Linked DNA regions of Thiohalobacter thiocyanaticus. The protein of the gene in region 2 interacts with the protein of the main gene of each other region in a pairwise test. Links are inferred from orthologs where the notes say so. Each region holds a gene or a part of one and is shown on either strand. Other genes may lie near its edges. The genes, in order: CFK21_RS10550 and ctaD.

Region 1 (10,273 bases), 2.2 Mb from region 2 along the record:
GCGGCATCGTGGCGCAGCAGTTCCAGGGCGTCCTCGTCCCGGCTGGTGACGATGGCCAGTTCGGCGTCCTGGTCTATAGTGTGACTGAGATCGACCATGCGGCCTTCGACCCTGCCGGCCAGGGCGGCCCTGGCCAGACCGGGGCCGATGTCGGCGGCGACGTCCCCGACGGTCACCGGGTGCTCGTAACTGCGCTGACTGCCATCGGGAAGGGTGATCGTGGGCATGCTGCTCTCCAGTGGTGACCGATACGAGGGGCCACATGATTTGTGTATGGCTGAAAGTATAAAAAGGGGACAGACCGGGCATCTGTCCCCTGTTCGATCAGGATTTGGTAGGCGCGATTGGACTCGAACCAACGACCCCCACCATGTCAAGGTGGTGCTCTAACCAACTGAGCTACGCGCCTGTCGAGCGCGCATACTCTACAGGAAGCCGCGGCAAAATCCAATACAAAATGGCCCGCGAATAAGGACCTTGCCCGTTTCCGTCCGCAGACGAGAGAAAAAACCGGCCCGGGCTTGCGAACCCGGATTTCATGAACTTTACTTAGACCAATTCTAAGTTGCGGTCTGAGCAGCCGCCGGAGGAGGCGGCTGTGGACCCGTCGCAACAATAACCAAGGAGGACAATGCCATGCTTCAGAAGCTACCCACTGTCGGCGCCCTGAGCCTGGCCCTGTTGTGCGGTCCGCTGCCCGCGCTCGGGGACACACCGCTGGGCCTGCCCCCGGTGCCCATTCCGGCCGACAATCCGCAGACGCCGGCCAAGATCGAACTGGGCGACCGGCTGTTCAACGATGTGCGCTTCAGCGCCGACGGCAAGGTCAGCTGCGCCACCTGCCACGACCCGTCCAAGGCCTTCACCGACAACAAACCGGTCTCGGAAGGCTTCAAGGGCCTGAGGGGCACCCGCAACGCCCCCACGGTCATCAACGCCGCCTACATGGAAACCCAGTTCTGGGACGGCCGCGAGCCGAGTCTGGAGGCGCAGTCCCTGCAGCCCCCCATCAACCCGGTCGAGGGCGGACTGGAGAACCATGACCCGATCCTGAAGACCATCCGCAACGACCCGCAGTACGTTCAGGCCTTCCGCGAGGTGTTCCAGGTGAGCCCGGACGAGATCACCATGGATCATGTCGCCAAGGCCATCGCCAGCTTCGAACGCACCCGGATCGCCGGCAACTCGCCCTTCGACCGCTGGTACTTCGGCGGTGAGGAAGACGCCATGACCGAGGCCCAGATCCGCGGCTTCCAGGTCTTCGTCGGCCAGGGGCGGTGCGTGTCCTGCCACCAGGTCGAGCAGACCCAGGCCCTGTTCACCGACAACCGTTTCCACAACATCGGCGTCGGCTTCAAGAACATTCAGGGCCGGGTTGCCGGGATCGCCGAGCAGTTCCTCCAGGCCAAGGCCGAGGGCGCGGACGTGGACAAGACCGTGCTGACCGATCCGGACGCCTCGGAACTGGGCCGCTTCGCTGTCAGCGAGGACATGACCGACGTGGCCGCCTTCAAGACCCCGACCCTGCGCAACATCGAACTCACCGCGCCCTACATGCATGACGGCAGCCAGGAGACCCTGGAGGACATGGTCGAGTTCTACAACAACGGCGGCCGGGTGAATCCCGACGATCCGGTCTCGCCCTTCCTCAGCGGCGGCATCCGTCCGCTCGACCTGTCCGATCAGCAGAAGGAGGACCTGATCGCCTTCCTCAAGGCGCTGACCAGTCCCAGCGTCGCCGCCGCCACCAAGTCCGCCGCCAATAACGCACAGTAAGGAGGGAACGCAGCATGAGCATGAAACGACGGGACTTTCTCAAGACCGGCGGCGCCCTGCTGGCCGCCGGCAGTCTGCCGCTGAGCCTGGTCGAAGTCGCCTTCGGCAAGGAATCGCCGCAGAACTTCACCTTCGCCTTCATTTCCGATTCGCACATCACCCACATCAAGGGCAACGAATTCGTGCGCAACTGGGACATGGGCCTCAAGCGTGCCATTGCCGAGGCCAACCTGATGACGCCGCGCCCGGATTTCATCATCTACGGCGGCGACATCGCCCAGCTCGGTACAAAGGAGGAGATCGACCACGGGCTGGAACTGATGGGCGCGCTGCGCGGCAAGGTGCACTATGTCATGGGCGAGCACGACTACTACGTGGATCTGGGCGACTACTGGCGCAAACAGCTCGGCCCGGACTATTACAGCTTCGATCACAAGGGCGTGCACTTCGTGGTGCTGAACAGCATCGTGACCTACGACGAGTGGACCCACCAGGACTGGGACAGCCCGATGGCCCGCATGAAGGAGATGGCGCGGCTGGACAACCCCAACGGCTCGCCCTTCATGGTCGGCCCGACCCAGCGCGAATGGCTGCGCAAGGACCTGGAGAAGGTCGACCGGGACACGCCCATCGTGGTGCTGTCGCACTCGCCGCTGCAGAAGATCTACAAGGGCTGGAACTTCTGGACCGACGATGCCGAGGAGGTTCAGGCCCTGCTCAAGCCGTTCAATAAGGTCACCGTGCTGTACGGCCATGTGCACCAGATCCAGTACAACCAGATCGGCAACATCAGTTTCCACGCCGTCATGGCCACCGCCTGGCCCTGGCCCTACCCCTCAACCTACAGCCAGGAAGCCAGCCATCTGCCCAAGCTGACAGTGGAGATGAACCGGGCCGACCCCTTCTTCGAACGCGATGCCACCGGCTGGCAGTTCATCAACATGGACAGCGGCAATATCGATGTGCACTACACCCTGCCGGACAACAGCAACCGGGTCGTCGCCTTCAACGAGGACAAGGGCCATCCGGAGGATACGAAGTATCAGGCCGAGGGCAACCAGATCCCGCCGCAGGAACACTATTGAGCATCGAAGGGAGAACAATCATGCTGACACGCATTACCAAGGCAGTCCTGTGCGCCGGGGCGCTCACGCTCGCGCAGCCGGCGGTCCAGGCCGACGAGTTCACCGAAGAGGACCTCAAGAGCTGGGAGGAACAGTTCATGACCGTGGTCGACCGCGGCAGCAAGCTGTTCCACGGCGGCCTGGAGAGCAAGAATACGGTCTCCTGCGACCAGTGCCATCCCAACGCCACCAACACCCACCCGGAGACCTACCCCAAGTTCCAGCAGCAGTTGGGCAAGGTGGCGGTGCTGTCGGAGATGATCAACTGGTGCATCGAGAACCCGCTGGAGACCGAACCGCTGGCGCTGGACGACCCGCGCATGACGGCGCTGCAGGCCTACATCACCTGGGAACGGCGGGGTGTGAAGCTGGCACCGGGCAAGCATTGACAACAATCAAGAGCAAGAGCGCCACGGAATACACGGAAAGCACGGACAAGTTAAAATAGCCGCACGTCGGGTTACGCCCTTCGGGCTTACCCGACCTGCGGCTTGCGGTCCAGTAGGCACCTGATTTCCGTCATCCCCGTACCGGCCTGCGCCGGCACAGGCTCCGGCGGGGATCCAGATATCGCCGCGGTCACTGGATCCCGGATTGCGCCGGGATGACGAGGGTAGGCGTGTAGGATGGGTGGAGGCGCTTGCGCCGCAACCCATCACTCTGCCGGGCAATGATGGGTTTCGCTGTGCTTCACCCATCCTACGCTACTACGCGCCTCGCAATGACGAATGAATCAGAAATTCCGTAGGTCGGGTTAGCGCAGCGTAACCCGACATTCCCCGCAGCGAGCGTCGGGTTACGCCCTCGGGCTAACCCGACCTACGGCTCTGACCCCAATCCTTTGTGTATTTTTCCGTGCTTTCCGTGTTTTCCGTGGCGCTCTTGAACTTGATCCTGCCTCACCCCGTTGCCGCATCATGCAGGCCCACCCCCAGTTCGGCCTGGCGGATGTGCTCGATCTCGTCGCGCAGCCGCGCGGCCTCCTCGAACTCCAGGTTGCGGGCGTGCTCGTGCATCTGCTGTTCGAGTTGTTTGATCCGGCGCTGGCGCTGCTCGGGTGACATGCGGCCGTATTCCAGCTGCTCTTCGGCCACCGCGGCGAAACGCCCGGCGGGGATCGGCGCATCGGGGCTGGCGCCTTCCATGATGTCGGCCACCGCCTTGCGGATGGACTGGGGCGTGATGCCGTGCTCCTCGTTGAAGGCCACCTGCTTGGCGCGGCGGCGCTCGGTCTCGCCGATGGCGCGCTCCATCGAGCCGGTGATGCTGTCGGCATAGAGAATGGCCTTGCCGTGCAGGTTGCGCGCCGCCCGGCCGATGGTCTGGATCAGGGAGCGGTCCGAGCGCAGGAAGCCCTCCTTGTCGGCGTCCAGGATCGCCACCAGCGACACCTCGGGGATGTCCAGGCCCTCGCGCAGCAGGTTGATCCCCACCAGCACGTCGAAGGCGCCCAGGCGCAGGTCGCGGATAATCTCCACCCGCTCCACCGTGTCGATGTCCGAGTGCAGATAGCGCACCCGCACCCCGTTCTCGGCCAGGTACTCGGTCAGGTCCTCGGCCATGCGCTTGGTCAGGGTGGTGACCAGCACCCGCTCGTCTGCCTCAGCCCGTAATTTCGCCTCGGACAGCAGGTCGTCGACCTGGGCGGCCACCGGGCGGATCTCGATTTCGGGATCGACCAGCCCGGTCGGGCGCACCACCTGCTCGACCACCTGGCCGGCATGCTCCGACTCGTAGGGCCCGGGGGTGGCGGAGACGAAGATGCCCTGCGGGGCCAGGCGCTCGAACTCGTCGAAGCGCAGTGGCCGGTTGTCCAGCGCCGACGGCAGGCGGAAACCGTATTCCACCAGGGTCTCCTTGCGCGAGCGATCGCCCTTGTACATGCCGCCGATCTGGGGAATGGTCACGTGCGACTCGTCGATCACCAGCAGGGCGTCCGGCGGCAGATAGTCGAACAGGGTCGGCGGCGGCTCGCCCGGCGCCCGACCGGAGAGGTAGCGCGAGTAGTTCTCGATGCCGTTGCAGTAGCCGAGTTCGGCCATCATCTCCAGGTCGAACTGGGTGCGCTGCTCCAGGCGCTGGGCCTCGACCAGCTTGTTGTTGTCATAGAGTTGTTTCAGCCGCTCCCTGAGCTCCGCCTTGATGCCGTCGATGGCGTCCAGGATGGTCTGGCGCGGGGTGACATAGTGGGTCTTGGGGTAGATGGTCACCCGGGGCACCCGGTTGAGCACCTCTCCGGTGAGCGGGTCGAACCAGGCCAGGCTCTCGATCTCGTCATCGAACAACTCTATGCGCACGGCGTCGCGCTCGGACTCGGCCGGGAAGATGTCGATCACCTCGCCGCGGGCGCGGTAGGTGCCGCGCTGCAGCTCGACGTCGTTGCGGGTGTACTGCAGCTCGGCCAGCCGGCGCAGCACCTGGCGCTGGTCGATACGGTCGCCGCGCACCAGGTGCAGCATCATGCTCAGGTAGGACTGGGGATCGCCCAGGCCGTAGATGGAGGAGACCGAGGCCACGATGATGGTGTCGCGCCGCTCCAGCAGCGCCTTGGTGGCCGACAGGCGCATCTGCTCGATGTGCTCGTTGACCGAGGCGTCCTTCTCGATGAAGGTGTCCGAGGCCGGGACGTAGGCCTCGGGCTGGTAGTAGTCGTAGTAGGAGACGAAGTACTCCACCGCGTTGCGGGGGAAGAATTCACGGAACTCACCATAGAGTTGGGCCGCCAGGGTCTTGTTCGGGGCCAGCACGATGGTCGGCCGCTGGATGCGCTGCACGACGTTGGCGATGGTGAAGGTCTTGCCCGAGCCGGTCACCCCCAGCAGGGTCTGGTGGGCCAGGCCGCTGTCCAGGCCCTCGACCAGCGCCTCGATGGCCGCGGGCTGGTCCCCGGCCGGCTGCATGTGGCTGGCAAGTTCGAATTCACGCGTCATGGGTTGATGTATCCATTGGTGTCACCCCCTCGCAGGCGGGGATGACGGAAAACGGGGCCCGGCTGGATCGCACTTCCGGTGACCTCCAGCCGCCGGCCCGCCAAACAGGAACTGGTCTGAAGATACCGGCTTTCGCGTGCATGTTGTGGACTTTTCAGTGCAATTGTCAGGTTAACAGGCCCTCACAATTACAGTATGATGTCAGGCCGGTCTGGCACTCAATCTCAAGCTCACAGGAACCGGCTTTGGCTACTTTAACACTTTCCCAGCGGGTCTCGCGCGTCAAACCCTCCCCCACCCTGGCCGTCACCGCCCGCGCCGCCGAGATGCGTGCGGCCGGCCGCGACGTCATCGGCCTGGGTGCCGGCGAACCGGATTTCGACACCCCCGACCACATCAAGGAAGCCGCCATTGCGGCCATCCGGGCCGGCGCGACCCGCTACACCGCGGTCGACGGCACCCCGGAACTGAAGCAGGCGGTGATCGACAAGTTCCAGCGCGAAAACGGCCTGGACTATGCGCCCGACCAGATCCTGGTCTCCTGCGGCGGCAAGCAGAGCTTCTTCAACCTGGCCCAGGCCCTGCTCAACACCGGCGACGAGGTCATCATCCCCTCGCCCTACTGGGTCTCCTACCCGGACATGGTGCTGCTGGCCGACGGCAACCCGGTGATCGTGGATGCCGGCATCGAGCAGGGTTTCAAGGTCCTGCCCGAACAGCTGGAAGCGGCCATCACCCCGCGCACCCGGCTGGTGGTGATCAACAGCCCCTCCAACCCCACCGGCATGGCCTACGACCGGGCCGAACTGGAGGCGCTGGGCGAGGTGCTGCGCCGCCATCCGCAGGTGCTGATCGCTACCGACGACATGTACGAGCACATCCGCTGGGCGGACGAACCCTTCGTCAACATCGTCAACGCCTGCCCGGACCTGTATGAGCGCACCATCGTCCTCAACGGGGTGTCCAAGGCCTACGCGATGACCGGCTGGCGCATCGGCTATGCCGGCGGCCCGGCCCCGCTGATCCAGGCGATGAAGAAGATCCAGTCCCAGAGCACTTCCAACCCGGCCGCGGTCTCCCAGGCCGCGGCCTGTGCGGCGCTCAACGGCGACCAGGCCTGTATCGCCACCATGCGCAAGGCCTTCAAACAGCGTCACGACTACCTGGTTGCCGCTCTGGACGCCCTGCCCGGCGTGCAGTGCCTGCCCGGCCACGGCACCTTCTACGCCTTCCCCGATATGCAGGGACTGATCGACGCCCGCAGCGATGTGCACACCGACATCGAACTGGCCGAGAAGCTGATCGAGGAAGTCAACGTGGCACTGGTACCCGGCTCGGCCTTCGGCGCGCCGGGCTACATGCGGCTGTCGTTTGCCACCTCGCTGGAGACGCTGCAGGAGGCGATCCGGCGGATCAGTCAGTTTCTGGAATAAGGCAAGATCAAGAGCGCCACGGAATACACGGAAAGCACGGAAATTTTGATTGCCGTGGCGCTTCGCGCCCGGCAATGCAGGAAAAGGTTTTCAACCCGGGATTTTCCGTGTGTTCCGTGTATTCCGTGGCGCTCTTTAACGCTCTTGATCCAATCCGGCGGCTCCAGTAAGATGTGCGCCTTTGAAAGACCCTTCCCCGGTAGCTCAGTCGGTAGAGCGGGTGACTGTTAATCACTAGGTCGGCGGTTCGAGCCCGTCCCGGGGAGCCAAACGCGAAAGCCCGCATCGGTCGATGCGGGCTTTTTTGTTTACGGCTTCCCGTAGGATGGGTGAAGCGAAGCGCAACCCATCATTGGCCCGCCAAGGCGATGGGTTGCGGCGCCACGGACGCCTCCACCCATCCTACCGACCAGCAACTTCCCCTCCTCCCCGGGAGAGGGGCCGGGGGTGAGGGTATAAAAGGCAATAACTCAGGCACTTTCCTGTTGGCCGAGGGAACCGCCGCAACGCGCGTCCAGGTATGCCCGGAACCCATCGGCAAGCTCAGGATGCTTGAGGGCATATTCCACCGTCGCCTTCAGATAGCCCAGTTTGCTGCCGCAGTCGTAGCGCGTGCCCTGGAACTCATAGGCCAGCACCTGTTCCTCCTGCAGCAGAGCGGCAATAGCATCGGTGAGCTGGATCTCGCCGCCGGCCCCGCGCGGGGTGTCCTCCAGCAGTTCGAAGATGCGCGGCGTGAGGATGTAGCGCCCCACCACCGCCAGATTGGACGGAGCATCCGCGGGGCTGGGCTTTTCCACGATGTTGCTGACCCGGCTCAACCCCTCGGCGATGGCATCGCACTTGACCACACCGTACTTGTCGGTCTCGCTGGGCGGAACTTCCTCCACCCCGAGGATGCTGCAACGGTTGTACTCGAAGGTCGCGGTCATCTGGGCAATGCAACTGCGCCCGCCCTCGCCGTCGATCAGATCGTCGGCCAGGATCACCGCAAAGGGATCATTGCCGATGACCGGCTTGGCGCACAGCACTGCGTGGCCCAGCCCCAGGGCCTCGGGCTGACGCACATAGACACAGGACACGCCGCTGGGCACGACATTGCGCACGATCTCCAGCAGCTCGTGCTTGTTCTTCTTCTCCAGCTCGGACTCCAGCTCGTAGCTCTTGTCGAAGTGATCCTCGATGGCACGCTTGCTGGAACTGGTCACGAACACCAGTTCCTCGATCCCGGCGCTGATGGCCTCCTCCGCTGCATACTGGATCAGCGGCTTGTCCACCACCGGCAGCATCTCCTTGGGATTGGCCTTGGTGGCCGGGAGGAAGCGGGTCCCCATCCCCGCCACTGGAAATACGGCTTTTTTTACTTGTATTTTCATATTGTTACACCTGTAATCGCAGACACCCGAACCTGCTGCAAGCATAACACAGGGCTGCGAAGGATTCAGGTCATGCCGGGAGTGTTCAGACAGGAACAAAGTGTGAAGATGTGACACCTGTCAAAGGCGAAACAGATTCCCCGTCATCCCCGCGAATGCGGGGATCCAGTAATCACTATCTGCAGTCTGTAGGTCGGGTTAGCGCAGCGTAACCCGACGCAGTGGCACACACCACCTCAGGCCTTGTGCGAGTCCAGCGGAATGACATTGGACGGCAGCGCAGCAGGCGGCGTGGGGCTGAGTTCAGGCACGAACTCATGCATCGCCCCACGCAGGCTGTCCTCGTCATACCGCTGGCAGGCCACCGAGATGTCGTGCAGCAGCTTCTGTAGCCGCTCCCAGTCCCAGGTGCGGTACCGGGCCAGCAGGATCTTGCTGTGCTCGGTGCTGACCAGGGTCTCTTTCTCGTGGAACAACTCCTCGTACAGCTTCTCGCCCGGCCGCAGACCGGTAAATTCGATTTCGATATCGCTGCCCGGCTCCAGTCCCGAGAGCCGGATCATCTGCTCGGCTAGGTAGACAATCTTGACCGGCTGCCCCATATCCAGCACGTAGATCTCGCCCCCCTTGCCCATCACCCCGGCCTGCAGGATCAGCTGACTGGCCTCGGGGATGGTCATGAAATAGCGGGTGATCTCGGGATGAGTGACCGTCACCGGCCCGCCCTGACGGATCTGCTCCAGGAACAGCGGCACCACGCTGCCGGCCGAGCCGAGCACATTGCCGAAGCGCACCGTGATGTAGCGGGTGGCCGAGTGCTGGCTGAGATTCTGGCAGTAGATCTCGGCCATACGCTTGGTCGCCCCCATGATGTTGGCCGGATTGACCGCCTTGTCGGTGGAGACCAGCACGAAGATCTCGCTGCCGAAACGGTCTGCAGCGTCGGCCACGGTACGGGTACCGATGACGTTGTTGTGGACGGCTTCGCGTACCTGCGGCTCCAACAGGGGGACATGCTTGTAGGCCGCGGCATGCAGGATAACCGCCGGGCGGTGGCGTTCGAATACCTGATCCACTGCGGATGGATCCGTCACGTCACAAAGCATCGAGACAATCTCGATATCAGGATACTGACGGGTCAGTTCATAATCGATTCTATAAAGGTTGTACTCAGAGTGATCAACGATGACGAGACGCGCCGGCCCCAGACGCGCAACCTGTCGACAGAGCTCGGAGCCAATGGAACCGCCGCCACCGCTCACCAGGATGCACTTGCCTGACATGCCCGCCCGGATCGCGGGCAGATCGAGCTTGACCGGATCACGACCGAGCAGGTCCTCGATGGACACCTCGCGCAGCGCACCCGTGCTGACACGACCCGCAATCAGATCGGCCATCTTGGGCAGCATGCGGAATTCGACTCCGGCCTCCTCGCACAATTCCACCACATAGCGGATCTGCTTCGAACTGGCCGAGGGCATGGCGATGATGACCATGTCGATGTCCAGTTCATCCACTAGGTCCGGAATCTGCCCGCAAGACCCGGCGACACGCACACCGTGTATATCTATACCACGTTTTCTCGGGTCATCGTCCACGAAGGCAATCGGCTGCAGACTGTGCTCTGGATCTCT
Region 2 (17,123 bases):
GCGACCAGGGCATCCATCTCGGTCAGCCGCGCGCGGTCACCGTCGAAGTTTCCGGCCTGGGCCTCGGCAATGAGATTCTGCTCGGCGGCGAGGATATTGAGCCTGTCGGCAGCCTCCCGGCCGAACTTCTCGACGTTGGCCTGGTATTCCTCCCGGGTCTCGGAGTAAGGCACGCCGGCCTTCTTCAGCGCCCGCATGCGGTCGGCGACGTCGGAGTATTCGAGCTCATTCTCCATCAGCCAGGGGTAACTGGGCATGATGGACTCGGGCACCACGTCACGCGGGTTGATCATGTGCGCGACATGCCACTCGTTGGAGTATTTGCCACCCACGCGCGCCAGGTCCGGGCCGGTGCGCTTGGAGCCCCACTGGAAGGGATGGTCGTACTGCGACTCGGCCGCCAGCGAGTAATGCCCGTAGCGCAGCATCTCGTCACGGAAGGGCCGGATCATCTGCGAATGACACAGGTAGCAGCCTTCGCGCTGGTAGATATCACGCCCGCGCAGTTCCAGCGGCGTGTAGGGGCGCACGCCCTCGACCTTCTCGATGGTGTTCTTGATATAGAACAGCGGCACGATCTCCACCAGGCCGCCGATGCTGATCACCACCATGGTCAGTGCGATCAGAAGGCCGGCATTGATCTCGATGCTTTCGTGTTTGAAGAAGCTCATTGTTCAAAACTCTCCGCTGCTCTATATCAGGCGCGTGCCAGCTTGGACGCGATCTTGGCCTCGATGGCGGCCTGCTCGACCTTGGCCTGACGAATGGTCATGGCGATATTGATGGCCATCAGTACGACACCGCTGACGAAGAAGGCGCCACCCAGTGCACGCACCACATAGGGCTTGTGCAGGAAGGTCACCGTCTCGATGAAGGTGTAGGCCAGGGTGCCGAACTGGTCGTCGAAGGCGCGCAGCAGCAGGCCCTGACCGATGCCGGCCACCCACATGGCGGTGATGTAGAGCACGATGCCGATGGTGGCCAGGAAGAAGTGGGCATAGACCAGGCGCAGGCTCCACAGTTTGGTGTCATACAGGCGCGGCACCATGTGATAGAGCGAGCCGAAGGAGATCAGCGCCACCCATCCCAATGCGCCGGAGTGCACATGGCCGATGGTCCAGTCAGTGTAATGCGACAGCGCATTCACGCTCTTCAGCGACATCAGCGGACCCTCGAAGGTCGACATGCCGTAGAAGGACAGTGCGGTGATCATGAACAGCATGATCGGGTCGGTGCGCAGTTTGTGCCAGGCGCCGGACAGGGTCATGATGCCGTTGATCATGCCGCCCCAGGACGGCAGCAGCAGCATCACGGAGAAGGTTGCGGCCAGAGTGGAGGTCCAGTCCGGCAGCGCGGTCCAGTGCAGGTGGTGCGCGCCCACCCACATGTAGAGGAAGGCCAGCGCCCAGAAGTGGATGATGGACAGGCGGTAGGAGTACACCGGGCGCCCGGCCTGCTTGGGCACGAAGTAGTACATCATGCCCAGGAAAGCGGCGGTGAGGAAAAAGCCGACGGCGTTGTGGCCGTACCACCACTGGGTCATGGCGTCCTGCACGCCGGAGAACAGCGAGTAGGACTTGAGGCTGAACAGGTTCACCGGGATGGCCAGGTTGTTGAAGATGTGCAGGATCGCAGTGGCCAGGATGAAGGAGATGTAGAACCAGTTGGCCACGTAGATGTGCGGCTGGGAGCGCCGCCGCAGGGTCTGCACATAGACCCAGAAATAGGCCACCCAGGTCAGGGTGATCAGGATGTCGATGGGCCATTCGAACTCGGCGTATTCACGCGACTGGGTGATGCCGAACATGTAGCTGAGCGCGCCCAGGCCGACCGACAGCTGCCAGCCCCAGAAGGTGAAGTTGGCGAGACCGTCGCCGTACAGGCGGGCCTGGCTGGTGCGCTGCACCACATAATAGGAAGTCGCGAACAGGGCGCTGCCGCCGAAGCCGAAGATCACCAGGGTGGTATGCACCGGACGCAGACGGCCGAAGGTGATCTCGGGGATGTTGAAATTCAGGAAGGGATAGGCCAGTTCCAGCGCGGCGTACAGTCCGGCAGCCATGCCCAGCACGCCCCAGACCAGGGCCATGATGGAGAATTTCTTGATAATCGCATAGTTGTACTGCTGCTGCGTACCCACTGCTGCACTCTGCGCCATGACTCGCCTCGTTGCTACCTGTTGGAATTCCGGCACGAGGGCCCGTGCCCGAGGAAATTGCGGTGCCCGTGCCCGAGGAAAATATCAGGACATTCTAATATGACGGCACTCCCTGACGCAAGATTCGTATGGGATTTGCCGCACCCATGTCCCGTAGTTGCGCCCTGATCCAAGCGCAGAACGCTAGGCTCCAGTATCGGACGAAATTCTGAAAAATCGAGTACGGAAGCCGCTGGAGGGACGCCGGGGACAGCCGGCTTATTCCCCCGGCCGGCGGCAGCGGCCGGGGATCACTGCCCGGAACGGTGTCAACGCACTGATCCCGGACGGGTTTCGGTTCAGCCCGGAAGACCGCCCAGGGTCTGCCACAGGCCGGGCAGTCCAGTAGGTCGGATTAGCCTGAAGGGCGTAATCCGACATCAGGCCGCGGCGCCCGTCGGGTTACGCTTACGCTAACCCGACCTACGGAAGCTGTTGGCTCAGACGACGAGGCTGCGCCACAGGCCGGGCAGGTGGTGGTCCAGCAGCAGCAGGGCGAAGATGCCCATGAGATAGAGGATGGAATACCCGAAGGCGGGCATGGCCGCGGCATCGCTGCGCATCAGCCGCAGGGCGTGATACAGGAACCCGCCGCCCAGGGCCAGCGCCCCCACCAGATAGAGCATGCCGCTCATGTGGGTGGCATAGGGCAGCACGCTCACCGCCACCAGCAGCACGGTGTAGAGCAGCACCTGAACGCGGGTGAAATCCACGCCGTGGGTGACCGGCAGCATGGGGATGTTCACCCTGGCATATTCGCTGCGGCGATGAATGGCCAGGGCCCAGAAGTGCGGCGGCGTCCAGACGAACACGATCAGGAACAGCAGCAGCGCATGCGGGTCGACCTGACCGGTCACCGCGGTCCAGCCCAGCACCGGCGGCGCGGCGCCGGCGGCCCCGCCGATGACGATGTTCTGCGGCGTGGCCCGTTTCAGATACAGGGTATAGATGACGGCATAGCCGATCAGCGACAGGAAGGTCAGCACCGCGGTCAGCGGGTTGACCAGCAGCCACAGCATGGCCAGTCCGGCGCTGCCCAGGGCGAGCGCGAAGTACAGGCAGTTGCGCGGATTCATGTGGCCGGTGGGCAGGGGCCGGTTCTGGGTGCGCGCCATGCAGGCATCGACCTTGTGATCGACCAGGTGATTGAGCGCGGCGGCCGAGGCCGCGGCCATGCCGATGCCCAGGCTGCCGAAGACCAGGGCATCGAGCGGCACCAGCCCCGGCGTGGCCATGAACATCCCCACCACCGCGGTGAACACGATGAGGGCGACCACCTTGAGCTTGCACAGGCCCAGATAGTCGCGCCAGGCCGCCCCTTCGGCCTGCAGGCTTGTCAGCACGTTGACGTTTGCCACTTGTCTCTCCCCCGGTGTTGGTTGCGCCCCGCCATGCAGGCGGTGTCATTCATCCTACGTAGGATATCCGCAGCAGACGCTCCAGATCCTCGATCATCCCCGCGGGCTCGGCCTGCAGCGGGTATTCCATCATCAACTGACCCAGTGGATCGATCAGATAGACCCGGCCGGCCGCCGGGAAGGGCGTCAGTGCAGCCGCCCCCTGCTGCCGCGGCCGCGCGATCTGCATGCCCGGATAGTGCCCCCGGGCCTCGCGCGCCCAGTCGGGCGTGACCGGCTCGGCCAGCAGCAGCAGCCGTTGCACCCGGTCGATGTTCTTGCCCTGCGCCAGCCGCACCTGGCGCAGCTTGTACAGGGTGTTGTAGCAGGTCTCGTCGCAGGCACCGCGGTGCAGATAAACCAGGGTCCAGTCATCGGCCAGCCGCGCCGGGTCGAAGGCCTCGCCATCCAGACCCACCAGCCCCTGCAGTTCGACCGGCCGTACCGGCTGGATCAGGGTGCCGTGATTGGCCGAGGCCTGCGGCACCCAGTCACCGGCAAAGTTCATCACCCAGGCCACCACCAGCGGCAGGGCAAAGAACGCAAAAATCAGCACCAGGACCAGGCGGCCGCGTCGCGGTGAGGCCGCATCCGCGGGATTGTTCGCCATCGTTCCGGACTCCATCACACCACTCATTCTCTGTCTGCTCCGTCTTCAGCGGGCCGCCGTACGGCCCAGTAGAACAGAATCACCAGGGCCAGGGCCAGGGCGAACCACTGCACGGCATAGCCCACATGCCGCGCGGGACCGAACCGCTCCGGGATCGGCGCCCACTGGCGCACGAAACCGTCTGACTGCGCCGGATCGAGCAGCAGTATCAGCGGCAGCAGACGCGCATCCAGCTGCCGCGACTGCAGTTCGAAATCGATCTGCTGCAGCACCTTGGGCCACCCCGGCGCGCGGGCCTCGCCTTCGCCGAGGCTGAAGGGGTCCTCGGGCGGATAATCGATCATGCCCTCCACCGTAATGACGCCCTCGCTCTGCACCGGCAATGGCGGCAGATCGGCGCGGGTCCGGCCCTGCGGCACCCAGCCCCGGTTGACCAGCACCGCCGCATCCGTGTGGGCCAGGCGCAGCGGTGTCAGCACCTGGTAACCGGCCCGGCCCTGATGCACCCGGTTGTCCAGCAGAAACTGGTGCGCCGGATCGTAGCGCCCGCGGACCCAGGCCTGGCGGTATCGCAGTTCCGGCTCCAGCCTCACCGCGGCATCCAGCCGGACTGCGGCCTGCTGCGGTCGGTGTTCGTATTCCTCCAGCAGCGCGCGCTTCTGCTCGGCCCGGTCCAGCTGCCAGAAGCCCAACCCCACCAGCAGGACCAGCAGGACGGCGACAATCAGGCTGGGCCACAGGCCGGGACGGAAGGCGCGGCGCTCCGGCCTCACTCGCCCCGTCCGCGCGCCGGCGTGTATACTGAACCGCCCCGCCGCTGCGCTCGTGCGCCTGCGGCCTGGCTTACATCAAACCCGGCTATACAGGGCGCCTTCATTCCATGCTTCCAAAACTGTTCATCGTACTGGTGCTGCTCGTCATTCTCGGCAGCCTGGCCAGCGGCCTCGTATTTCTGATCAGGGACAGGGGCGGTTCGGACCGCACCGTCAAGGCGCTGACCTGGCGCATCGGCCTGTCCATCACCCTGTTCCTGCTGCTGATGCTGGGCTACGCCACCGGGGTGCTGCAGCCCCACGGTGTCTATCCGCAGCCACCCGCAGAGGCTGTGCAGGACCATGCACCCGGCCCGGGGGAGCGGCCGTAAAACCGCCACGGAATCAATGAACAACACCAACTGGCTTGCCGCGCCTTGCCGTGGCCATGATCCCGATCAGCCGCCTCAGAGCCAGTAGACGAACACGAACAGCCCCAGCCATACCACGTCCACGAAGTGCCAGTACCAGGCCACCGCCTCGAAGGCGAAGTGGCGGTCGGGCGTGAAGTGTCCCTTGATGCTGCGCAGCATGATGATGGCCAGCATGATGGCACCGATGGTGACATGCATGCCGTGGAAACCCGTGAGCATGTAGAAGGTGGAACCGTACACGCCCGACTCCAGGGTCAGGTTCAGATCGGAGTAGGCATGGCCGTACTCATAGGCCTGCAGCCCGATGAAGAGAAAACCCAGGGCGACCGTGGCGAACAGCCAGCCCACCAGCGCACCGCGGTTGTTCTTCTTCAGCGCCCAGTGGGCAAAGGTCACGGTCACGCCGGAGGTCAGCAGGATCAGGGTGTTGATCGCGGGAATGCCCCAGGCACCCACGGTCTCGAAGACCCCGCCCATGGCGCCCGGGCCATTGGTGGGCCAGGCGGCGGAATATCCCTCCCAGAGCAGCGCATGGGTGCTGGCATCCTCGCCGCCCAGCCACGGCACGGACAGTATCCGGGCATAGAACAGGGCGCCGAAGAAGGCGGCGAAGAACATCACCTCGGAGAAGATGAACCAGCCCATACCCCAGCGGAAGGACTTGTCGACCTGCTCGTTGTACATGTGGGATTCGCTTTCCCGGATCACGGTGCCGAACCAGCCGAACATCATGATCAGCACGATGGCGATGCCGGCGAACATCGTGCTCAGCCCGATGTCCGAACCGTTGAGGTGCATCGCAAAGCCGACCACCAGGGTGGTCAGACCCACGGACCCCACCAGCGGCCAGTGACTGCCGTGGGGGACATAGTAGCCGCCATGTGCTTCAGTCATACCTCAATCCTCTCTGGTTTATTCAGCAATTTGTTTTTTTGTTCCGAGCATCCAGTACATGGACCCTGTCAGTTTGTCTGCGTCGACGGATGCACCGCCTCCAACCCCTTCGGCGCGGCCGCCGTACGCGCCCCGGTATCGAAAAAGGTGTAGGACAGGGTCAGTTCGTTGTGCTTGTCCGACAGTTCCGGATCCACCATGAATCGCACCGGCATCCAGCGCCCCTCGTCGGCGCCGAACCTCTGCTCGGTGAAACAGAAGCACTCGGTCTTGTGGAAGTGCTTTGCCGCCAGCCCCGGTGCGACGCTGGGCACGGCATGGGCAACCACCTCCCTGCCGCTGTTGTTGTGCGCATAGAACCTGACCGTATAGGCCTTGCCCGGCTGCACCTGCATCTTGTTCACCTCGGGCCGGAACTCCCAGGGCATGGCCTGATTGAGATTGGCGATGAACTCCACGGTAACCGTTCGATCGCTGTCGATCCGGCTTTCCTGCAACGTCTGCGCCGGCCCGTCCGCGGTCTTGCCGTTCAGCCCGGTGATATCGCAGAACACGTTGTAGAAGGGCACCATGGCGAAGCCGAAGCCGAACATGCCGACGGTCACGAACAGCATGCGGCGCAGGGTACGCCGGGTGGCCTGCTGGCGCGGGTCGTCCTGCGTGCTCATTGCGCGCTTCCCGCCGTGGTCCAGACAAAACCGACGAAGACCCCCAGCGCGATCAGCGCCAGGATCAACGCCAGACGGATGTTGCTGCGTTTCTGTTGTGGTGTCTGCTGCGACATTTACACCTCGCGGCGCGGAACCGGCGCGGACACCTCTGTCCGCGCCGGCCCTGCCTTACTTGACCTCGGGCGCCGTCGTGAAGCTGTGATAGGGCGGCGGCGAGGACAGCGTCCACTCCAGGCCCTCGGGGTTGTCCCATACCTTGTCGGTCGCCTTGGCGCCACCGCGGATGGTACTGATCACGATATAGGCGAACAGCAGCTGGCTCAGACCGAAGGCGAAGCCGCCGAGCGAGGAGATCATATTGAACTCGGCGAACTGGATGGAGTAGTCCGGGATGCGGCGCGGCATACCGGCCAGGCCCAGGAAGTGCTGCGGGAAGAACAGCACATTGACCGAGATGGTCGACAGCCAGAAATGCCATTTGCCGAGCGTCTCGTTGTACATGTTGCCGGTCCACTTGGGCAGCCAGTAATAGGCGCCGGCCATGATGGCGAACACGGCGCCGGTCACCAGCACATAGTGGAAGTGCGCCACCACGAAGTAGGTATCGTGGTACTGGAAGTCCACCGGCGCGATGGCCAGCATCAGGCCGGAGAAGCCGCCGATGGTGAACATGACCACGAAGCCCAGTGCGAACAGCATCGGCGTCTCGAAGGTCATGGAGCCACGCCACATGGTGGAGACCCAGTTGAACACCTTCACGCCCGTGGGCACGGCGATCAGCATGGTGGCATACATGAAGAACAACTCACCGGCCAGCGGCATGCCCACCGTGAACATGTGGTGCGCCCACACGATGAACGACAGGAAGGCGATGGAAGCCGTGGCGTAGACCATCGAACTGTAGCCGAACAGCGGCTTGCGGGCGAAGGTCGGGATGATCTGCGAGACGATGCCGAAGGCCGGCAGGATCATGATGTAGACCTCGGGATGCCCGAAGAACCAGAAGATGTGCTGGAACATGACCGGATCGCCACCGCCGGCCGCGGTGAAGAAGCTGGTACCGAAGTACTTGTCGGTCAGCAGCATGGTCACCGCGCCTGCCAGCACCGGCATCACCGCGATCAGCAGATAAGCGGTGATCAGCCAGGTCCAGACGAACAGCGGCATCTTCATCATGGTCATGCCGGGTGCACGCATGTTGAGGATCGTCACCACCACGTTGATCGCACCCATGATGGAGGAGATGCCCATGAGGTGGATGGCGAAGATCAGGAACGGAAACGCGTCTCCGGTCTGCAGCACCAGCGGCGGATAGATGGTCCAGCCGCCGGCCGGCGCGCCGCCCTCCATGAAGAAGGTCGACAGCAGCAGGGTGAAGGCGAAGGGCAGGATCCAGAACGACCAGTTGTTCATGCGCGGCAGCGCCATGTCGGGCGCTCCGATCATCATCGGGATCAGCCAGTTGGCCAGGCCGACGAAGGCCGGCATGACCGCGCCGAAGATCATGACCAGCGCATGCATGGTGGTCAGGGAGTTGAAGAACATGGGGTTAACGAACTGCAGCCCCGGCTCGAACAGCTCGGCGCGGATGGCCATGGCCATGGCACCGCCGATGAAGAACATCAGCAGCGAGAACAGCAGGTAGAGGGTGCCGATATCCTTGTGATTGGTGGTGAACAGCCAGCGCGACAGACCCCGGGCCGGCCCGTGATCGTCGTGTGCCTCGTGTGCGGTTGCGGTAGTCATCTGCTCTCTCCTCCTCGGAATCCGTTAGCGCGCCGCCTTGATATCGGCCGGTTGCACCACATCGCCGGTATCATTGCCCCAGGCGTTTCGCTCATAGGTAACCACTGCCGCGAGATCGGCATCGCTGAGCTGCCCCCGAAGGCGGCCATGGCGGTGCCGGCAGAGCCGTTGAGTACGATATCGATATGGCCGGCGACCGGGCCGGTGGTGATAGCGCCGCCCTTGAGCGAGGGGAAGGCCCCGGGGAGTCCCTCGCCGTTCGCCATGTGGCAGGCCACGCAGTTGGAGGTGTAGACCTCCTCGCCCCGGGTCATCAACTCATCGCGCGTCCATTCACGCTCGGATTCAGCGGCCACGGCCACCTGGCCCTGCTTCTGCTCAGCCACCCACTGGTCATACTCGGCCTGCTCCTTGGCCACCACCACGATGGGCATGAAGCCGTGGTCCTTGCCGCACAACTCGGCGCACTGGCCGCGGTAGACGCCGGGCTCGTCGATGCGGAACCACATCTCGTTGACGAAGCCGGGGATGGCGTCCTTCTTCATGCCGAGTTCCGGCACCCACCAGGCGTGGATCACATCGCTGGCGGTGATCAGCAGGCGGACCTTGCTGTCCACCGGCACCACGACCGGATTATCCACTTCCAGCAGATAGTGCTCGTTTTTGGCGGCCTTGTTGAAGATCTCGTCCCTGGGCGTGGACAGGGTACTGAAGAAGCCGATGCCCTCGTCCAGATACTCGTACTGCCACTTCCACTGATACCCGGTGACCTTGATGCTCACATCGGAGTTGCTGGTGTCCTCCATGGCGATCAGCGCCTTGGTGGCCGGGAAGGCCATGCCGACCAGGATCAGGAAGGGGATGATGGTCCAGAGGATCTCGATGGTCGTGCTTTCATGGAACTGGGCCGCGACCGCGCCTTTGCTCTTGCGGTGCTTGATGATGGAATAGAACATCACCCCGAACACCACCACGCCGATGGCGACGCAGATCCACAGAATCAGCATGTGCAGGCTGTAGGCCTCGTTGGCGATCGGGCTCACACCGACAGGCAGATTCAACCCCCATTCCGCCGTCGCGCTGCCGGCGGCCGCCATCAGGCCAGCCCCGGCAAGCAGCCGACGCCCCCTCAGTTTCATACTCGCTGACATGCCCCTTCTCTCCTTTGGTCCAGATGCATTGTTTCTTGTGTGATTCTGATTCTCAGCACTCAGGCCGGTGCCGGACCTGGATGGATCCAGTCGCGCAGATCCGTCGCCAGCCGATCGCGTTCCTGATCGTTCAGACAGTGCCCGACCTCCTGGGCCTGACCGTGACTGCGGATCAGCAGCCGGCTGGGGTACCCGGGCCGGGCGGCGCGCGCCAACTCCACCCGGGCCCAGCCGCGGGGAAAGCGGATGATCTCCCGGCAACGGCGACGGCCGCGCTCGATGGCGACCGTATCCCCCTCGATCCGGATCACCTCGCGCTCGCTCGTCCGCAATGCCCCGAGATACAGCCCGGCGGCCAGCATCAGCATCTCCAGGCCGGCGAAGGGCAGAACCAGCCACAGCCCCTGACTCCAGAAGCCCAGGGCTATACTCATCGAGACCAGGAAGATGCCGCAGAAGACGAGTACCGACCCCCGCCACGTCAATGAACAGTTGGGCCGGATCAGGACATAACACTCCGCCAGATTGGCGTCACACTGCGCTGCTACCACCTCGCCCTCTTGGAATGCAGCCTGCTTTATATAATGTATTAGTTGCATCCGCCTGTGTTTTGACGCACAGACTGTGTTATTTCACCTGTTCCGGATGCTACCCGATGCACCTGCACGGCGCAAGCAAACTCGCTCCAACAGCGTTATAAAACTTTGCGATAACAGGCTATTGTAAAACCTATACACAAACTATTATAAATTTATAATATTAGCTCTTCGCTAATATTGCGGCGCCCGGATGAAACATCTGGCTGTTCTTTCCGCATACGATAAAGGGAGTTTATTGCGCATCACGTCGCCCCGTCGACATACCTAACAGTATCTGTAAGGCAGACTGACATAACTCGCATTGGACCGCCGCGTTGAGGCAAGGCTCGACGGGTGCGATCGATTACAGGGAGGAAGGATTCAGGTGCTCGGCCGCTGCCCGCGGATCGACGGTTTCGGCGTAATGCGGCAGGCATCCCAGGCAGGGCGCACCGAGTCGCGCCGCCAGCGTGGCGAGATTCGCCTCGGGCTGGTCCATGCCCGGATCGATCCGGTTCGCGATCCAGCCCAGCAGCGGAAGCGCGTCGGCCTCGATCGCCTGGGCGGTCAGCAGGGCATGATTGATGCAACCCAGGCGCAGCCCCACCACCAGTATGACCCCGGCCTGCAGCTGCCGCGCCAGATCGGCGACCTCTTCCGCGTCGGTCAGCGGCACACGCCAGCCGCCCACCCCCTCGACCACCAGTACGTCGCACTGGGCGGCCAGCTCCCGGGCCGTGGCAATGATGTCCGGCAGCGGGATCCGCACCCCGGCCCGGGCAGCGGCGATGTGCGGTGCGATGGCGGGTGCAAAGGCACAGGGATTGACCCGGTCGTAGGACAGCAGCGTGGACGCCGCCGACTGCAGCGCCAGCGCATCGCTGTTGCGCAGACCGTCCGGCGTCATCTCGCAGCCGGAGGCGACCGGCTTCATTGCCAGCACCTGCCGACCCCGGGCACGCAGGGCATGAATCAACGCGGTGCCGGCAAAGGTCTTGCCGCAGCCGGTATCGGTGCCGGTGACGAAAAGTATCCGACCCATCCGGTCTCAGCGCCCCTTCAGCATATCGAGCGGCACCCGCACCTCGTCACCGCTGCGCTGCTGCCGCACCCCGGTCGGCGCCCAGGCATGACCGTAGATGACCTCGTAGCTCAGCGGCAGAACGCCGTCGCGACGGCGCGACTCATACGCCTGTTCGAAGGCTCGCCAGCGCGCCCGGCCGGTGAGGCTGCGCGCCCGCCCCCGGGTGACATTGTGCGCACCCAGTTCCTTGATCTCCCGCACCAGCGTGGGCAGTTCGCGGTAGGTCAGGGTCAGCATTTCCATGTCCATCACCGGCTCGGCCAGCCCGGCCCGTACCAGCGCATCACCGATGTCATGCAGATCAATGAAACGATTGGTATGCGAATGCCCGTCGACCTCGGCCCAGCTCTCGCGCAGCTCGCGCAGGGTGTCAGGGCCGAAGGTGGTGAAGAACAGCGCTCCGCCGGGACGCAGCACCCGGCGGAACTCGGCGAAGGTCTGTTCCAGGCTGTTGCACCATTGCAGGGTGAGATTGGAGACCAGCAGATCCACCGAGGCATCGGCCAGCGGCAGCTGCTCGGCGTCGGCGCAGACCAGCCGCGGCCGCCGCCACCAGCCGGCGCTGCGGCGGGTATGCGTCAGCATGGCCTCGGCCAGGTCCAGTGCCACCACCCGGCTGCCGCGGTAACGCTTGAGCAGCCCGCGGGTGATCTGCCCGGTGCCGGCGCCGAGATCCAACGCCCACTGCGGTTCCAGCCGGATCAGTTCCAGCCGCTCGAGCAACCGCTCGCCGACCTCGCGCTGCAGGACCGCGACGCCGTCATAACTGTCCGCCGCCCGGTTGAAGGCGATGCGGACCTGGCGCTTGTCCAGTTGTTGCTGCGGTTTATCCATCAAATCGGTTTCTGTACACAACCTTCGTAGGTCGGGTCAGCCCACAGGGCGTAACCCGACGTTGCCGCCGTCTGTGTCGGGTTACGCTGCGCTAACCCGACCTACGGAGTTGTGGTGTCTCGTCCATCATTCAATGCGTATCTGTCGCGCGAATCCCGGAATCCCTGTGCGCATCATTTCGCCAGCCGCCCTAACCATTGATTGAATATTTTTGGATGCGACAGGAACGGCGCATGGCCGGCGCCCTCGATCCGCGTCACCGACTCCGCCCCGGTCAGGCCGGCCAGGCCGTCCGCCGTCGCTGCCGGCACCAGCGCATCCGCCGTCCCCAGCAGCCAGTGCACCGGCACACAACAGCCGGCGGTCGTCGGGCGTGCGTCCGTGTGCGCCAGCAGTTCGAGCCCCTGCACCAGAGCGTCGGTCGCCGGCGGGAACTCGCCCGCCGTCCGGCGCAGGCTGCGCAGGACCTCGCGCTGGCCGTCCCCCTGGGCAACCAGCGCGAGAAACCGTTTCCAGGTCGCGCCGGGGTCACCGCGCACGCCGGCGACAAACGCCTCGAACACCTCCGGCGCCATCCCCGGCCAGTCCGGACGCTGCACGAAACAGGGGTTGCAGCCCACCAGGCCCAGCCGGACAAACCAGGCCGGGCGCAGTGCACAGAGTTGCAGCGCCAGCAGCCCGCCCAGCGACCAGCCGACCCAGCACGCCGGCGGCTCCAGTACCGCCTCCAGCTCCGGGATCAGCGCATCGGCGTCCAGCTGCGTCGCATCGCGACTGCGGCCATGCCCGGGCAGATCCGCCCGGATCACCCTGAAGCGCTCACGCAGGGAACCGACCAGGCCATCCCACACCTCCAGCCGCAGCCCCCAGCCGTGCAGCAGCACCAGATCCGGCCCGACGCCCTCGATCTCCAGATGCATCGCCTAACGTCTCATTACCGAGCCGAGCGCCTCCAGCAGCCGGTCCACATCGGCCTGGGTGTGCGCGGCGGAGAAACTGATCCGCAATCGCGCCTCACCCTCCGGCACGGTCGGCGGACGGATGGCCGGCACCAGGATGCCGGCGGCCTCCAGCGCCTCGCTCATCCGGGTCGCGGCGCGGGTCTCACCGATCAACAGCGGCTGAATCGGCGTGGACGATTCCATCAGCACCAGATCCAGCTCGGCCGCGCCGGCGCGGAACCGCGCAACCAGGCTCTGCAGATGTTCACGACGCCAATTCTCGTCACGGCACAGCTGCAGCGCGGCCCGGGTCGCCTCGGCCACGGCCGCCGGCGGCGCGGTGGTGTAGACATAGCTGCGCGCCTGCTGGATCAGGGTCTCGATCAGCGCCTCGCTGCCGGCGACAAAGGCCCCGAAGGTGCCCAGCGCCTTGCCCAGCGTGCCCATCAGCATGATGTCAGCGTCGGGCGTCAGTCCGGCCTGCGCCAGGGTGCCGCGCCCCTGCGGACCGAGCACCCCCAGGCCGTGGGCATCGTCGAGCAACAGCCCGGCCGCGTGCTCCGTGGCCAGCGCGGCCAGCGCCTCGACCGGCGCACAGTCGCCGTCCATGCTGAAGACGCCGTCGCTGGCGATCAGCCGCTCCCCTGCCGGGGCCATGGCCAGGCGCCGCTGCAGATCCTGCATGTCGAGATGGGCATAGCGCACCAGCCGGGCACCGCTGATGCGTGCCCCGTCGAGCAGGGAGGCATGATTGAGCCGGTCCTGGAACAGCCGGCCGGCCCGTCTGGGCAGCGCGGCCATTACCCCGAGGTTGGCCATGTAGCCGGTGGAGAACAGCAGGGCGCGCGGCGCACCGACGAAGTCGGCCAGTTCTTCTTCCAGGGCATGATGGGCCGCGGTGTGTCCGGCCAGCAGATGGGCCGCGCCGCTGCCGGCGCCCCAGCGCTGCGCCCCGGTCTGCAGGGCCGCGACCACCTGCGGATGCGCCGCCAGGCCGAGATAGTCGTTGCTGCAGAAACTCAGGCAGTCGCGGCCGTCAATGCGGCGTTCGGGCCGTTGCGGGGATTCGGCGAGGCGGCGGCTGCGGTAGAGACCGTCGCGGCGGCGCTGCTCCAGGGCGGTGCGCAGGTCCTTCACCGGGATGGCCCGGCTCAGACCGGGCGCAGGCCCAGCCGCTCGAACAGGCGCCGGTCGTGGTCGGCGTCCGGGTTGCCGGTGGTCAGCAGCTTCTCGCCGTAGAAGATGGAATTGGCGCCGGCCAGGAAGCACAGCGCCTGCAGTTCGTCGCTCATGGCCTCGCGGCCGGCGGAAAGGCGCACATGCGACTGCGGCATCAGGATGCGGGCCACGGCAATATTGCGGACGAAATCGAAGGGATCCAGGTCCTCGACCTCGCTCAGCGGCGTGCCTTCGACCTTGACCAGCAGGTTGATGGGCACACTCTCGGGGTGGCGCGGCAGATTCGCCAGTTCCTGCAGCAGACCGGCCTGATCGGCCCGGTCCTCGCCCATGCCGACGATGCCGCCGGCGCAGACGTGGATGCCGGCGTCGCGGACGTGGCCCAGGGTCTCCAGCCGATCCTGATAGGTGCGGGTGGAGATGATCTCGCCATAGAACTCCGGCGAGGTGTCGAGATTGTGATTGTAGTAGTCGAGCCCGGCCTCTTTCAGACGCTCCGTCTGGGCCTCGGTCAGCATGCCCAGGGTCACGCAGGTCTCCAGCCCTTCGGCCTTGACCGCCCGGATCATGTCCAGCACCGGCTCCAGATCCTTGTCGCGCGGCCGCCGCCAGGCCGCGCCCATGCAGAACCGGCTGGCGCCTCTGGCGCGGGCGGCACGGGCGGCCTCGACCACCTGCTCCAACGGCAGCAGCCGCTCGACCTCGAGTTCGGTCTTATAATGGGCGCTCTGGGGACAGTAGGCGCAATCCTCCGGACAGGCGCCGGTCTTGATGGACAGCAGGGTACTGACCTGCACCTCGCCGGGGTCGAAGTGCGCACGATGGACCTGCTGGGCCTCGAAGATCAGGTCATTGAAGGGGCGGGCAAACAGGGCCAGCACCTCGTCCCGGCGCCAGTCGTGGCGCAGACCATCGCCGGCGGCCACCTCGAACGCCGGCTGGCCGCTCATTCCTGCGGCTCCGCCAGGATCTCCATGTCCTCCCAGGACTCGCGGCGGATGCGGGCCAGGTCGCGCAGGGTCAGCGGCAGCAGGATGGCGGCGCCGACGGCCCAGGCGATGAGGTAGTAGTTCAGATTGACCGGCAGGAACATGGCCACGGCGACGAAGAAGCCGGTCACACCGTAGAACCGGTAGGCGGCCTGCTGGGTGTAGTGGCCGACCTTCTCGTTCGGGTGATGCCGGTTCATGCAGTAGACGAACATGGACGCCCCCAGCCAGAAGATCATCAGCGGGAAGGGCGCCAGCAGGGAAATGATGTTGCCGTAATTGAACGCGGCCGCGCTGAAGCGCGCGCTGCGGGCCGTCACCAGGTGAGTGGCAGTGGTCGCGGTCTCGGACATGGGACTGGATTCCGGTATACTGAATTGATCGAAGGGCCCGGAATCATCGCCTTTCCCACCCCGATTGTCAACCGGCAGGGACGCCATATGGTTAACAACTGGTGGAATTTCATACAATTCCGACTATTCCCCCCGACCTGCATCCTGTGTCATCGACCCGGGGCCGGCGAGCTTGACCTGTGTGCCGGCTGCCGGGCGGAGCTGCCGCGGCCCGGGCCGGCCTGCCGCCGCTGCGCCGAGCCGCTGGCCAGCGATGCCGGATGGGTGTGCGGGCGCTGCCAACGTCGGCCGCCGGCCTTCGACCGTACGCTCACTCTGTTCCGCTACGCCTCCCCGGTCGACCGCCTGATCCTGGATCTCAAACACCACCGCCGCCTGGCCAATGCCCGGCTGCTGGGCCAGTTGCTGCATCTGGCCGCCACGGACTGGCCCGCCTGCGACCTGCTTGTGCCCGTCCCCCTGCATCCGCGCCGCCAGTGGCGGCGCGGTTTCAATCAGTCGCTGGAAATCGCCCGCTTCGCCGCCCACGGCCTGAAACTGCCGCTCGACAGCCGACGCTGCCGGCGGCTGCGCTGCACCGACACCCAGGCCGAACTCTCCGCCCGGGCACGGCGGGCCAACGTGCGCGGCGCCTTCCGGGCGGAGGGAGACTGGCGCGGTCGGCGGGTGGCGATCATCGACGATGTCATGACCACCGGCGCCACGGCGGACGCCCTGGCCCGTGCGCTCAAGGCACGGGGCGCGTTGGAGGTGCAGGTGTGGGTGTGCGCGCGGGCGTGAGGGTCAGCGGTCGTCCCAGGCCACCAGGTCCCGGTAGCCGTGCCACATGGCCAGGCCCAGCCAGGGGAAGACCACCACCAGGGCAATGAAGGCGGTCAGGGCCGAGAGCGCGAACAGGCCCGTGATCAGGGCGGCCCACAGCAGCAGCGGCCGGGGATTGTCCCGGAACGCCTTGAAACTGATGGCGATGGCATCGACCAGCGAGCAGTGCCGGTCGAGCAGCACCGGCAGGGTCACCAGGCTGAGCGAGAACACCGCCAGCGCCAGCACTGCCCCGGCCACCAGCAGGCCGGCCAGGGACACGATGCCGGCGGCACTGGACAGGAACGCCAGCAGCATCTGGTCGACACTGCCCAGCACCCCGGCACTGCCGACGTTCAGCACCCCGAGCCACAGCCAGATGTAGCTGGCCCAGACATTGAACAGCACGATCAACAGGCCCGCGAACAGCCACAGCGGCCAGCCCAGGCGCATCAACGCATCCAGGCCGGCGGCGTGGCCGAGCGCCACACCGGTATCCAGCCGCCGGGCCA

The links.
Region 1: the proteins of ctaD (region 2) and CFK21_RS10550 interact in binary tests that used the Escherichia coli proteins (3 or more experiments, as listed by UniProt). The link is inferred for Thiohalobacter thiocyanaticus from one-to-one orthologs.

The regions. Positions count from the first base shown.
Region 1 is NZ_AP018052.1:2,261,142-2,271,414, forward strand. Bases 5,220-8,169 are described here. They hold CFK21_RS10550 (pyridoxal phosphate-dependent aminotransferase), read left to right. Parts: upstream 5,220-6,075; coding sequence 6,076-7,263; downstream 7,264-8,169. Other genes in these bases: uvrB (excinuclease ABC subunit UvrB), read right to left, coding at 5,220-5,830; galU (UTP--glucose-1-phosphate uridylyltransferase GalU), read right to left, coding at 7,734-8,169. In the rest of the region: thrS (threonine--tRNA ligase), read right to left, coding at 1-227; CFK21_RS10530 (cytochrome-c peroxidase), read left to right, coding at 637-1,776; CFK21_RS10535 (metallophosphoesterase), read left to right, coding at 1,791-2,861; CFK21_RS10540 (cytochrome C), read left to right, coding at 2,882-3,289; more of uvrB, read right to left, coding at 3,800-5,219; more of galU, read right to left, coding at 8,170-8,639; CFK21_RS10565 (polysaccharide biosynthesis protein), read right to left, coding at 8,876-10,273. UniProt on the Escherichia coli protein: Shows aminotransferase activity with methionine and histidine as substrates, and to a lesser extent also with phenylalanine.
Region 2 is NZ_AP018052.1:19,286-36,408, forward strand. The notes cover bases 6,413-9,245. They hold ctaD (cytochrome c oxidase subunit I), read right to left. Parts: upstream 8,702-9,245; coding sequence 7,124-8,701; downstream 6,413-7,123. Other genes in these bases: CFK21_RS00150 (cytochrome c oxidase assembly protein), read right to left, coding at 6,413-6,952. In the rest of the region: ccoO (cytochrome-c oxidase, cbb3-type subunit II), read right to left, coding at 1-671; ccoN (cytochrome-c oxidase, cbb3-type subunit I), read right to left, coding at 698-2,158; cyoE (heme o synthase), read right to left, coding at 2,638-3,555; CFK21_RS00130 (SCO family protein), read right to left, coding at 3,605-4,204; CFK21_RS00135 (SURF1 family protein), read right to left, coding at 4,228-4,977; CFK21_RS00140 (twin transmembrane helix small protein), read left to right, coding at 5,085-5,348; CFK21_RS00145 (cytochrome c oxidase subunit 3), read right to left, coding at 5,424-6,284; more of CFK21_RS00150, read right to left, coding at 6,353-6,412; CFK21_RS00165 (DUF2244 domain-containing protein), read right to left, coding at 9,912-10,451; bioD (dethiobiotin synthase), read right to left, coding at 10,795-11,472; malonyl-ACP O-methyltransferase BioC, read right to left, coding at 11,479-12,348; CFK21_RS00180 (alpha/beta fold hydrolase), read right to left, coding at 12,522-13,268; bioF (8-amino-7-oxononanoate synthase), read right to left, coding at 13,272-14,426; biotin synthase BioB, read right to left, coding at 14,441-15,418; CFK21_RS00195 (hypothetical protein), read right to left, coding at 15,415-15,810; CFK21_RS00200 (ComF family protein), read left to right, coding at 15,898-16,590; CFK21_RS00205 (DUF2189 domain-containing protein), read right to left, coding at 16,594-17,123. UniProt on the Escherichia coli protein: Cytochrome bo(3) ubiquinol oxidase is the terminal enzyme in the aerobic respiratory chain of E.coli that predominates when cells are grown at high aeration.